Regions from separate parts of the Marinomonas sp. 63XJN7_7_ISO-PGPR-S23-202 genome, predicted to be linked through region 3. Evidence: predicted binding sites of a transcription regulator. Region 3 holds the regulator's gene; each other region holds the start of a gene.
The links. Region 3 encodes LexA, which represses DNA repair genes until DNA is damaged. Its sites were predicted from a motif close to TACTGTNTANNTANACAGTA; they were not measured.
Positions count from the first base shown of each region.

Region 1: the regulator LexA is predicted to act here: its motif matches at 2,484-2,503, upstream of uvrA (excinuclease ABC subunit UvrA).
Region 2: the regulator LexA is predicted to act here: its motif matches at 2,441-2,460, upstream of AC0VYG_RS19655 (YebG family protein).

Region 1 is NZ_CM149677.1:4,923,590-4,927,848, forward strand. Features, by position in the region: gene AC0VYG_RS22655 (hypothetical protein) at 1-21, opposite strand, end outside; gene ssb (single-stranded DNA-binding protein) at 257-1,009, opposite strand; gene AC0VYG_RS22665 (MFS transporter) at 1,041-2,399, opposite strand; gene uvrA (excinuclease ABC subunit UvrA) at 2,558-4,259, shown strand, end outside.
Region 2 is NZ_CM149677.1:4,252,746-4,257,004, reverse strand. Features, by position in the region: gene AC0VYG_RS19665 (putative bifunctional diguanylate cyclase/phosphodiesterase) at 1-796, shown strand, start outside; gene AC0VYG_RS19660 (zinc-binding metallopeptidase family protein) at 883-1,944, shown strand; gene AC0VYG_RS19655 (YebG family protein) at 1,985-2,419, opposite strand; gene AC0VYG_RS19650 (mechanosensitive ion channel family protein) at 2,573-3,445, shown strand; gene AC0VYG_RS19645 (DUF1439 domain-containing protein) at 3,455-4,045, shown strand; gene AC0VYG_RS19640 (FKBP-type peptidyl-prolyl cis-trans isomerase) at 4,153-4,259, shown strand, end outside.
Region 3 is NZ_CM149677.1:2,724,344-2,728,602, reverse strand. Features, by position in the region: gene topA (type I DNA topoisomerase) at 1-692, shown strand, start outside; gene AC0VYG_RS12650 (DUF6586 family protein) at 689-1,159, shown strand; gene AC0VYG_RS12645 (hypothetical protein) at 1,162-1,428, shown strand; gene lexA (transcriptional repressor LexA) at 1,553-2,176, opposite strand; gene dinG (ATP-dependent DNA helicase DinG) at 2,247-4,259, shown strand, end outside.

The DNA of each region.
Region 1 (4,259 bases), 2.2 Mb from region 3:
CAGAAGCGATTTCTTAAACATTGAACCGTATCTCATCACTGACTCAATTAGGTTTTATATACCACTGGAGCGAAACAGCAAACAGATAGAACAGGGATAGCTACGCACTTTGCTACAAACCAAGCGCCCCCTCTACAAAGTAAAACAAAACGATAAAAAAGTATATCACGCGATCTAATGAAGCTACGCTAAAAAAGAAAGCCGCTAAAATAGCGGCCTCCAATCAAATTTTTACATTTTATGTCTCAGGTAAATCCTAAAACGGAATATCGTCGTCAAAGTCGTCAAAATTTGGCGCTTGTTGAGGTTTTGGTTGCTGAGCAGGCTGCTGTGGCGCACGCTGTTGCGGTGCTGGTTGCTGTTGTGGTGCTGGTTGAGACGGAGCCTGTTGAGGTGCATTACCCCAGCTACCAAAAGACTGCGGTTGCGCTTGTGGCGCCGCTGGCTGATGCGCAGGTTGCTGTGGTGCTTGACCATACCCACCTTGCTGAGGTGGTTGGTTAAAACCACCGCCCTGAGGAGCATGTTGTGGCGCGGACTGTTGTGGTGCTGCAGGCTGCTGTGGCGCTTGACCATACCCTTGTTGAGGTGCGTTATTAGAATAACCACCTTGGCCACCTTGCATAGAATCGTAACCACCACTTTGCTGACCGGCATTGTCACCACGACCGTCTAACAATTGCATTTCGTTCGCAACGATTTCGGTTGTGTAGCGTTTAATGCCATCTTTTTCCCACTCACGGGTACGCAAAGAGCCTTCAACATAGACTTTAGAGCCTTTTTTGATAAAGTCGCCTGCAATTTGACCCAAACGATAGTTGCCACGATCCATAAACGCGACACGATGCCATTCGGTGCGTTCTTGCATTTGGCCCGTTTGACGGTCTCTCCAGCTCTCGGTTGTCGCGATGTTGACGTTTGCAACCGCCGCTCCAGAAGGCATAAAACGGACTTCGGCATCGTTGCCTGCGTTCCCGATCAAGATCACTTTGTTAATTCCACGTGCCATGAGGCTCTCCAACTGTTATTCAATATGTTCTTTAGATATTGGCTTGAGGTGCGAGACGTTTTAGGGCCTCTTTATCAAGTATCTTTTTGTCTATTTTAAGATAAGCCGTTAGCTCGTCTTTAAAAATTTGCATGTCTTCTACGCCTGCCACTTTAGTAAGCTGATCAGCCAAGGCATCTAGCGCGTTATCATCACCGTCAGGCAAACTAAACGCCATGCTGCTTAGCTGACGTGGAGCTGGCTGCATAAAGCACACGACTGTCCATAGCATTAATACAATACCGACAACATCAAATAACGTACTGTTTGAGTAATGCTGCAATATCCAGCCGCCACCGATTCCCCCTAAAAAAGAGCCGAGAAATTGGTGGGTTGAAAACACGCCCATTGCCGTGCCTCGGTAACCAACAGGAGCTTGCTTACTAATCAAGGATGGTAAGGTCGCTTCAAGGGTATTAAAACCAACAAAGTAGCACCACAATAGTAGACCAAACACCCATAGATGAGGGGCCCATTGTAATAAAATAGCACTCAGTCCCAGCATCAAAACCACGCTAAAAACAACGGCCTTCATTTTGCCTTTTGCTTCAGCGATGATCACTAATGGTACCATACCTACGAAGGCAAAACCCATTACTCCAAGGTAAAGCCAGCTATGATCGGCCAACGGCAAACCAAAGCGCTGAATCAATAAATGTGGCACGGTGATGAACAATGCCGTTAAGCTAGCATGCAGCAATAACACACTGATGTTAAGGAAGCGCAACTTACCGTCTTTAATCACACGTCCAAGCGCCACTAAACTGGGCGTTGTGTCGCGTTTAAAGGTATGCTGGACAACGTTAGGAACAACAAACAAAATCAAGGCTATGCCAAGGAAAGAAAAACCGAACGACAAGTAAAACAAGCCAGACAAGCCGACTAAATCAAATACCCATGGTCCAAGTACCAGAGAAATCATAAAAGAAGCGCCGATACTCACACCAACCATCGCCATGGATTTGGTGCGGTTTTTCTCTCTAGTAACATCACTCAATAAAGCCATTAAGGTACTGGCTATCGCCCCAGCGCCTTGTAATGCACGACCGACAATAAGTACATGTATGCTGGTTGCATTCGCACAAATCAAACTCCCCAATGCGAACAGCAGCAAACCGATAACAATGACACGCTTACGACCAATTCGGTCAGACCACATGCCCATTGGTATTTGCAATATGGCTTGGGTGAACCCATATATACCAATCGCAGTACCAATCAAGGCGGCATCGGCTCCTTGTAGACCATCTGCGGCCACACTGATGACGGGCATAATAAGAAATAAGCCTAGCATTCTAAAGAGATAAACAAGCGCTAGGGCAAGGACAGATCGACGTTCAAGTGCATCCATAAGGAGATTCAACCACTCAACTTAGGTTTAAGAAAAAGGAAAATGTCAATATTACAAAAATTAACGTTGAAGCTCTATTTCAACTACTGTAAAAATAGACAGTTATTCTACTCACAACGAAGCTAATTTCTGTTGACCAAAGACTATATTGGAGACACATGGATACTATCACCATACGCGGAGCACGCACCCACAATCTTAAAAATGTGGACCTAGACATTCCTAGAGACAAACTCGTGGTGATCACTGGCCTATCTGGCTCAGGCAAATCTTCCCTCGCTTTTGATACCTTGTATGCAGAAGGTCAGCGTCGCTATGTAGAATCACTGTCAACTTACGCTAGACAGTTTCTATCCATGATGGAAAAACCAGATATTGATCATATCGAAGGCCTTTCCCCAGCCATATCCATTGAACAGAAATCAACGTCTCACAACCCCCGTTCTACCGTTGGTACGATCACAGAAATCTATGATTACTTACGGTTGCTATTTGCTCGGGCAGGCCAGCCACGCTGTCCTGATCATGGAGAGCCATTAGAGGCGCAAACCATATCACAAATGGTCGATAAGATAATATCTCTTCCCGAGGAAACTAAAATGATGTTGCTTGCGCCGATTGTAAAAGATCGCAAAGGCGAGCATCTTCATGTACTTAACGATTTGTTATCTAAAGGTTTTATCCGTGCTCGCATCGACGGAATTGTGGTCGATTTAGACGATGCCCCCACTTTAGAAAAAAATAAGAAACATACCATAGAAGTTGTCATTGATCGTTTTAAAGTTCGTAAAGATTTACAACTTCGCCTTGCTGAGTCGTTTGAAACCTGTCTTTCCTTATCCGATGGTATTGCCAAAGTCATTAATATGGATGATGAAAAAGACATTCATATTTTTTCCAGTAAGTTTGCCTGTCCAGTCTGTGGCTACAGCCTTACGGAGCTCGAACCACGCCTGTTTTCGTTTAACAACCCTAATGGAGCTTGTCAAACGTGTGATGGACTGGGGACACATCAAGTCTTTGATCCTGAACGCATTATTCAAGATGACACACTGACCCTTGCGGAAGGGGCTATTCGTGGCTGGGGACGTCGCAGTATTTTTTACTACCAGCAACTAAACGCACTAGCAAAACACTACGGTTTTGACATCGACGCCAAGTTCAAAGACATCCCCAAACAGTATCAGGATAAGATCCTCAACGGATCAGGCAAAGACAAAATCGATTTTGTCTACATCAATGAACGTGGCGACAAAATGATTCGTTCTCATGCCTTTGAAGGGGTGCTGCCCAATCTACAACGTCGCTACCATGAAACCGAGTCTGATAGCGTTCGTGAAGACTTATCCCAGTATATTACGACACAGCCATGCCCTGATTGTCATGGTTCACGACTCAATCGCTCAGCGCGCAATGTGTTTATCAATGAAGAAACGCTCCCTGAGATTGTGAAATTCCCGATTGCAGAATGCCTAACCTACTTTGAAAACCTCACCTTAACAGGTGCTCGGGGAGAGATCGCCTCGAAGATTCTTAAAGAAATTCGCGACCGTCTGACGTTTCTTGTCAATGTTGGCCTTGAGTACCTGACATTAGATCGTAAAGCCGACTCATTATCAGGCGGGGAAGCGCAACGAATTCGACTCGCGAGCCAAATTGGCGCCGGATTAGTGGGTGTTATGTATATCCTTGATGAGCCTTCTATTGGCTTGCATCAGCGTGATAACGAGCGGCTTATCTCCACATTGACGCGATTACGGGATCTCGGCAACACGGTCATCGTTGTGGAGCACGATGAAGATGCGATTCGTGTCGCGGACTTTGTGGTGGATATTGGTCCTGGCGCTGGGGTTCATGGTG
Region 2 (4,259 bases), 1.5 Mb from region 3:
TTATGATGTCGCCATGCGAGAGGCCTTCGAATATGAGCATACTTTGCTTGCACAACTTAAAGAAGCGCTTAGTAATAATGAGTTTGTTTTACACTACCAGCCAAGAGTCAGTGCCAAGGATAAATCGGTTTTGTCTCTCGAAGCCTTGTTGAGATGGAATCATCCAGAGAATGGTTTGATGTATCCTGAAAGCTTTATTGATTTGTGCGAGCGCTCTGGACAGATGAACCAAATTGGCGAGTGGGTATTGCGCGAGGTGGTTAAGCAGATTGCCCATTGGCATTCATTAGGAAAGGATGTGGTGGTTTCTGCGAATGTGTCGATCAGCCAATTGTTTAAAGAGGACTTTGTTACCAGCCTGGAGCGCATATTACACGAAAATGGTTGTGCACCGAACCGTTTAGAATTGGAGCTGACTGAGTCCGCTATCACAAAAGGGGACGTCGTTGTCGTTAATAATCTTCAGCAGCTTCGCCATTTAGGTGTTAGAGTGTCGGTGGATGATTTTGGTATCGGGTATTCGAATTTTGCGCGCTTAAATGACATCGCTTTTGATTTTATTAAAATTGACCGTAGCCTAATCTCTAGCCTTCCCGATAACCCACATCTGGTGAAAATGATCATCAGCATTTGTCTGTTAATGCAGGCGCAGATTGTTGCCGAGGGTGTGGAAAATGAGGCTACAGCTCAATGGTTGGCAGATCATGGCTGTGATGAGTTACAGGGCTATTTGTATAGCAAACCTTTGTCCACTGATCAGGCAACACACTATTTATTTAATCCCCCCAAACAATAAGACATGCGCTCTGGATGGCTTGTTGGGTAGAAAGTAATCAAGCTATGTTATAACAACGAGCTTACCGTCTTAGACGAAGAGGCATTATGAAAATTTTTACCTGTCAGCAATGTTCTCAAACGATTTTATTTGATAATACTTTATGTGAAAGCTGCGGCTCTTCTTTAGGCTTTTTATCTGGGCCTATGACTTTGAGCGCCCTAAAAACAGACGGTTCTGGCTTTATGGCGTTGGCAGACACCAATGTGCCTGCTAAAAAGTGGTATTACTGTAAAAATGCGCAATACTCTGTATGTAATTGGCTGGTGGATAGCCCAGATACCTTGTGTGAAGCCTGTCAGTTGAATCGTCATATTCCCAATTTAGAACGCGTTAAGCAACGGGACGAATGGCAAAAGCTCGAATTTGCTAAGCATCGTTTGGTGTATTCGTTAATTAAATTGGGGCTTCCTATATTAAACAAAACAGAGAACCCAGAAGAGGGGTTGTCGTTTGATTTTATTTCCGAAGAGAATGCGGTTCCTGTGAACGCACAGTCCACAACGGGTCATGCTCTCGGACAAGTGACCATTAATACATCCGAAGCAAACAGTGCAGAACGAGAGCAAATGCGTGAGGATATGAAGGAGTCTTATCGAACTTTGATAGGGCATTTTCGTCATGAAGTAGGGCATTATTACTGGGATCAGTTAATCGCCGAAAATGACAGTGAGCTGGCCAACTATCGGGCCTTGTTTGGGGATGAGCGCACAAGCTACGCTGACGCCTTGCGCAAGCATTATGAAAACCCTGTTCAAAATTGGCAGGATAATTTTGTTAGTGCGTATGCCTCTTCTCATCCCTGGGAAGATTGGGCCGAAACTTGGGCGCATTATCTGCATATTGTCGATACCTTAGAGACGGCCAGCGAATTTGGCATCAGCATATCGCCTCCTAATAATCTGCATCAGAGTTTAGCCGCGACCATTAATATTGACCCTTACCGTCATGCCAATTTTGAGGACATTATTGCCCAATATCTGCCGTTAACCTTTGCTGTGAATAATGTAAACCGGAGCATGGGGCAACCTGATTTATACCCCTTTGTGCTGGTGCCAAAAGTGCGGGAAAAGTTGGCATTTATTCATCGCATAGTGCATGGTTGTTAGCCTTTTGATGGGCTTTATCAAAAGGCCACATCAGGTGTTTTTATGCGGCATCGCTATCTGTGTAGTCCGTTAATTCGTGCTCATCAATCATCACGTCCTGTTCTTCGTAAAACGCATCTTCATCTGGCTCAATGACAAGATCTTCAAGGGGCTTTTTAGCCTCTTTCTGAGTCCGTTCCAATGGTATGCTGTGATTCGTTTTTGGGGGCGTTTTGACACTTGTTTTTTTGCTTTTCGATGCGCCTTTACGCTTTGTTCCCAGCGCCTCTAGTAATTCGTCTTTGTGCTCGGCTAAGTACAGTGATAACGCTTCTTTTTGATGGTGATCATCGGCCAAATGACTGTTATCCAATAATTCGTAAAGTGCGTCGGCTGTGTCTAGCATTTTGTCATAGGCATCGGCGTCGGCTTTTGAGGTAAAGGTCATTTTTTCAATTCCATCACGTGCTACAACGTATTTAATAACAACAGGCATAATCCACCTCGGGAAAAATAGTACTGTTTAAATATACAGTATTTTTTCTGTCAGTGTCTAGCTTTTTTCTTTTCAATTATTGCGGCTTTACATTGTTTTTTGATTGGGCTGATAGTGCTAAAGTAGCGGCCTAAATGAAGGAATCCGAACGTTATGCCAATTGAACTTTCTCACTTTGATACGACGATCATTAGAGATCATGTTGAAATCGTATTAACCATTGCTTGGGCACTTATTTCTTATATGGTCCGTCGATATACGAGACGGGTGATACGTCGTCACCCTACGCTTGAGCATGACAAAAAACGTCAGCGTATTAACACGCTCGATAACATATTTAACCTTTTTTTGGTGGTTGGATTTATCTTAATCTGGGCCTCTGAATTACAAAACCTTGCTATTTCGATTGCCGCTTTTATGGTTGCCTTGGTTGTGGCGACGAAAGAGTTTATTTCTTGTATTGTGGGGGCGTTTTTTCGTGCCAGCACTCGGCCTTATCAAGTGGGTGATTGGGTAAGGATTGGTGATTTCGAAGGAGAAGTGACCGATAGTGACTGGCTGTCCACGACCTTGTTTGAAGTGGATTTGAAAGGGGGAAGTTATGGCTATACGGGGCGCACCACGGTTGTACCGAATAGTCTATTACTCACGAGTACCGTACAAAACTTGAACTATATGCGGCGCTATGTCACCCATGTTTTTTCTATTACAAGACAAGCGGATGATGTGAACCTGTTCGAAATAAAGCAAGCCATTCTGGATAAATTGAAGGAATACAGTGAGCATTTTCATGGGGTTGCCATTCGCTATAACAGCCTGATTGAAAAGCGTCTCGATATTAAAATATCAGGGCCAGAACCACGGGTTCGCATTACCACATCCCCTGATGGGCATACTCAGTTCACTATATCGCTATTTTGTCCAACCAATGAAGCGATGGATATTGAGCAAAAAGTCACCGAAGACTTTATGAGTTTTTGGTATGAAAAACGGGCTAAAATATTACAAAAGTCCCAAACAATTTAGGAGCTTAGAATGATTCGTCGTGTTGTTGCCGCCTGTACGCTGGTCTTTTTTTGTTTGTTTCTGAGTGGATGTACGAATGGTATAAGCGTTACGCAAGCGCAGTTAAATGAGGCGATTAAGAAAGAAATCGCACAGGGGAAAGAACATCAAATAGCACTTGGTTTAAAGGATGATGGCACCTTGAATATGGCGCTCAAGGTAAAAAGTGTGCAGGTGAATTTAACCGAAAAAGACGGTGGGATGGCGTTAGTCGATATGGTGTGTTTGTTATCGGGTAAGGTCAACGCCTTTGGGCAGAGCTTTACCTTTAGCACCCAGGTGAAACCGTCGCTATCATCCGGCGTGAGATTAGATGAAAATCGCATCTATCTTGTTTCCCCCAGAATAACGAACATTGAAGTTTATGGTTCTAAATTCAGCGATCAGTTGTTGCGTTCCACTCTGGGATCTCTAAATAGTGATTTGAAAAAGGCATTAACGGACTATTTTAACCAACATCCTGTTTATGTGTTGAACCATAATCTAGAACAGAAATTGGCAGCCTCTATGGTCAAAAATATCACTATCAAGAAAAACGAGTTGTTGCTTGGTCTGTTTTAAATGGGAAAGAAGAATCTAGGTGCTCGCCATTTTCTACGGAACTTCTATAATGTTGCGCAAAATACGCAATGGTATTTATCAGGCTGATTTATTTTAGAGGAAAAAGCATGTCAATTGCAGACAATCAAGTTGTCACGTTTCACTACACACTTCGTCATGGTGACGAACTGATCGAAACATCCGCAGGTAAAGATCCCATTTCCTACCTGCATGG
Region 3 (4,259 bases):
GTGATGAAGCGATTGCCGTTGATGATGAGGAAGGGGAATCTAAAGCCTTAATCGGCAAACGCCGCTGTAAAATTTGTGGTTCGGCCATGGACAGCTATTTGATGGATGAGCATCGCAAACTGCATGTTTGTGGTAATAATCCGGCCTGTTCTGGGTACGAAGTAGAGAAGGGATCCTTTAAAATCAAAGGTTACGATGGCCCTGTTCTAGAGTGTGATAAGTGTGGCTCCGAAATGCAGCTTAAAACGGGTCGCTTTGGGAAATACTTTGGGTGTACAAACGAAGAATGTAAAAATACTCGTAAGCTATTGAAAAATGGTGAGGCAGCGCCACCAAAAATGGATCCTGTTCCCATGCCAGATTTGGCTTGTGACAAAGTCGATGACCATTATGTATTGCGTGATGGAGCAACCGGTTTATTTCTGGCAGCCAGTCAGTTTCCTCGTAAACGAGAAACGCGTGCGCCATTAGTGAAAGAGCTGCTTCCGTTTATGGATCAAATTGATCCTAAATATCACTTTTTCAAAACGGCGCCCGTTAAGGATAATGAGGGGCGTCCTACGGTGATTCGCTACAGTCGCAAAACGAAAGAGCAGTATGTGATGACCGAAGAAGAAGGCAAACCAACGGGCTGGAAAGCGTATTATGTTGGTAGTAAATGGGTTGTTGAAGAGGGTAAGAAAAAGAAATGAGTAACGCGAGTCAAGCAAGCGTTACCAATCAGAAGTTAGACGCAGCACGACGTTTTTTGCAGCAAAGCCAGCAGTGCGAAGAGTCTTGGTTGCTCGCTGGATTAGAAGGGGCGTCTTTGTTTCACCTTCGCAGTGCTTTGAACGGTTTGCTACAAGAGATCAAAACGGCTTATAGTCTGAAATCAGAATTGGATATATTGAAATTACAACATGCAGCGAAAGAGACAGGAGTTGTGGTTCCCACATTGAGTGAGTTATCGGATCTTGCTTTACAACCCCACTCTTGGCTGAATCAATTAGAGCAAGCATTCATTGCTCAGTTGGAATGTCACTATACGTCGTTTTCTGGTATGAGTTCGGACAATATAATTGGTAAAGGATCGGATGCCGGTGCTTCAGTTGGTTTGTACTTGTCAAAGCTTGTTGAGTTGGTGTTGCGTTTTAGAGAAGAATCATCAGAGTATTAATTATGAAAGAATCTTATCTAGAGATTGTTGAACTCGATAATGGCGATATTGTATTGAGACCAGCAAGTGAAGACGGAGAGAGTGTGGAACCGCTGGCTACCTTGGTCATTTCCGATACGACGAAGTCGTATTTGAAAGAAAGGTATTTTGAATTAGCTAAGTGCATGTTCCATGCAGGCATAGACTTTGTATATTCTGACGAGTCAGCGTTTGGGGATGACGCTGAGTATTTGGAAGACATGGATATGCGCCCTAAAATCTTACATTGATCAGAATGAAACAAAAAATGCGAAGCCATGGCTTCGCATTTTTCTTGCTCGTATTTTAATGGATGGTTAGGTTGGCCTAATTTTTATCCATTAGAATACGTGCTGGATTAGCAAAGGCATTAAATCAAACTGTTTGCCTAATGACGCCGACAGATAAGCCTTCGATGGCAAATTCTTCGCTTTCCAGATCAACAAGAATATCGTCAAACTCCTCATTTTCGGGTTGTAGGCGTACTTGACTGCCTTTTTGATAGAAGCGTTTAACGGTAACTTCATCGCCAATGCGGGCAACGACTATCTGGCCATTACGAATAGTGGTGGTTTTATGGACAGCGAGAAGATCTCCTTCCATAATGCCGATATTTTTCATGCTGGTGCCGGAAACAGACAAAAAGTAATCCGCTTTAGGGGAAAACATGCTAGGTGGAACGCTCACATGTGATGCAATGTTTTCTTGTGCGAGAATCGGAAAGCCTGCCGCCACTTTTCCTATGACGGGCAAGCCAAGCTCTTCGTCATTTGCTGCTTCTACAGGGTCTTCAATTAATTGAATGCCTCGGGATGCACCAGAGAGCATTTTGATGGCGCCTTTTTTGGCAAGGGCCTTCAGGTGTTCTTCGGCGGCGTTAGGCGATTTAAAGCCTAAGCGACCTGCGATTTCTGCACGTGTTGGAGGAAAGCCGGTTTCGCTAATAAATTCGCGAATGGTTTCTAGTACGTCAGATTGTCTTTTGGTTAATTTAATCATAGGGCCATCTGGTTGTTTATACAGTAACTGTTATTATATACAGCATCACCAACGATTCTCAATAATTTAAATGCTTTCAGACGAACTAAAAACACAAATTCATCTTGCTTACCGTGCTTCTTTGGAAGCAAAACAGCATAAGCCCCGAGTTGGTCAGCGTCAGATGATCGGCGCAATTGCCCGTACCTTGGGGAATATCAAGCAAGACAGTGAAGGTAACCGACTAGACGAAAAGCACGTGGCAGTTGTTGAAGCTGGAACAGGGACCGGGAAGACTCTGTCCTATTGTTTGGCGGCTATTCCTATAGCCAAAGCCCGAGGCTTGAAACTAATCATTTCCACGGCAACCGTTGCTTTGCAAGAACAAATTTTGCACAAAGAATTGCCTAATTTGTTGGCTCATACAGAGTTAAGCTTTAAATATACCTTGGCAAAAGGGCGTGGCCGCTATCTCTGTCTAAACAATCTTGAGAGTTTTTTAAGCTCGGAAGATCAAGGTATGGAAGACATGTTTGCAGGGTTGTTTGAGCAGCACTTGCAAGCCGATGACGTGAATACGGTGTTGTACCAAGAAATGGATGTGGCGTTATCAAAGGGTGAGTGGGACGGCGATAAAGATAATTGGGAAGGGCTGATCCGAGATCAAGATTGGCGTCGTTTAACGACGGATCACCAACAATGCACGAATAGAAACTGTGCCAATTATTCAGCTTGTCCGTTTTTTAAAGCGCGGGCTGAAATTGAAGTCGCCGATGTGATTGTTGCCAACCACGACCTTGTATTAGCTGATTTATCTCTAGGTGGTGGTGCCATTCTTACACCGCCAAAAGAAACCATCTATGTCTTCGACGAAGGCCATCATCTTCCTGATAAAGCCATTAGTCACTTTCGCCATGAAGTGCGTTTACAGCAAAGTATCACTTGGCTTCGCCAGTTGGAGAAGAACTTGGTGAATTTGAAACAGGAGTTGACCGATGCCGTTAGCTTAACGGGTCAGTTGTTGCTGAAAATTCCCCAACAAATTCAGAGCATTGTGAATTTTATTCAGTATGCTCAACAAGGGTTGGCGCCTTACATACAAGGTTTGGGGTTGGATCAAGACAATAATCATCACCGCTTTGAGTTTGGTGTGATACCTGACGAGTTGCGCCAGTTGGCTTATAGTTTGCAGACCTCCTACCAGAAGCTGTTCAACAATATCGAAAGCATTCAGGATGAATGTAAGAAAACCAAACAGAATGAGGGGATGGGAATTACCTCAGAGACCGCTGAGACTTGGCAGCCGATTCTAGGGGTGATTTTAGGTCGTTTGGAGCAATGTGTTGAGTTATGGCGTCTATACTCCACGGTTGATGATCAAAACTTTCCGCCTAATGCACGTTGGTTAATGGTGATAGGGCAAGGGATGGAGCAGGATGTTGAGCTTGGTGGTTCGCCGATACTGGCGGCGAATACGTTACGCCAACAATTATGGGATAAGTGCTTTGGGGCGGTGGTCACATCGGCCACACTGACCGCGCTGAATCAATTCCATCGCTTTAATATGCGCTCAGGGGTGCCTCGGGAAAGTGAATATTTGCGAGTGTTAAGCCCGTTTGATTTTCAGAATAATGGCCTATTGGTGGTACCCAATATGGAGCATGAGCCAAATCGTGTGGATCAACATACTGCAGAGATAGTGGCTTACCTGAATAAGAATGTTCATACCGATAAAGGAAGTTTAGTGCTGTTTTCTTCCCGTCGTCAAATGGAGGACGTTGCTAAATCGCTTGCTGCTGGATTGCAGGAAATCCTTTTAACTCAAGGAGAGCAGTCTAAACGGGTTATTCTGGATTCTCACCGGGCCAAGATTGATGAGGGTAAGGGCAGTTTGCTATTTGGTTTGGCGAGTTTTGCCGAAGGGGTGGATTTGCCAGGTAAGTATTTGACCTCTGTGTACATTGCCAAAATTCCTTTTGCCGTACCGGATGATCCGGTTGAGGCAACGCTGGCTGAATGGATACAAAAACGTGGTGGGAATCCCTTTATGGAAATTACTATTCCAGATGCGTCTTTACGCTTGGTGCAGGCGACAGGACGTTTG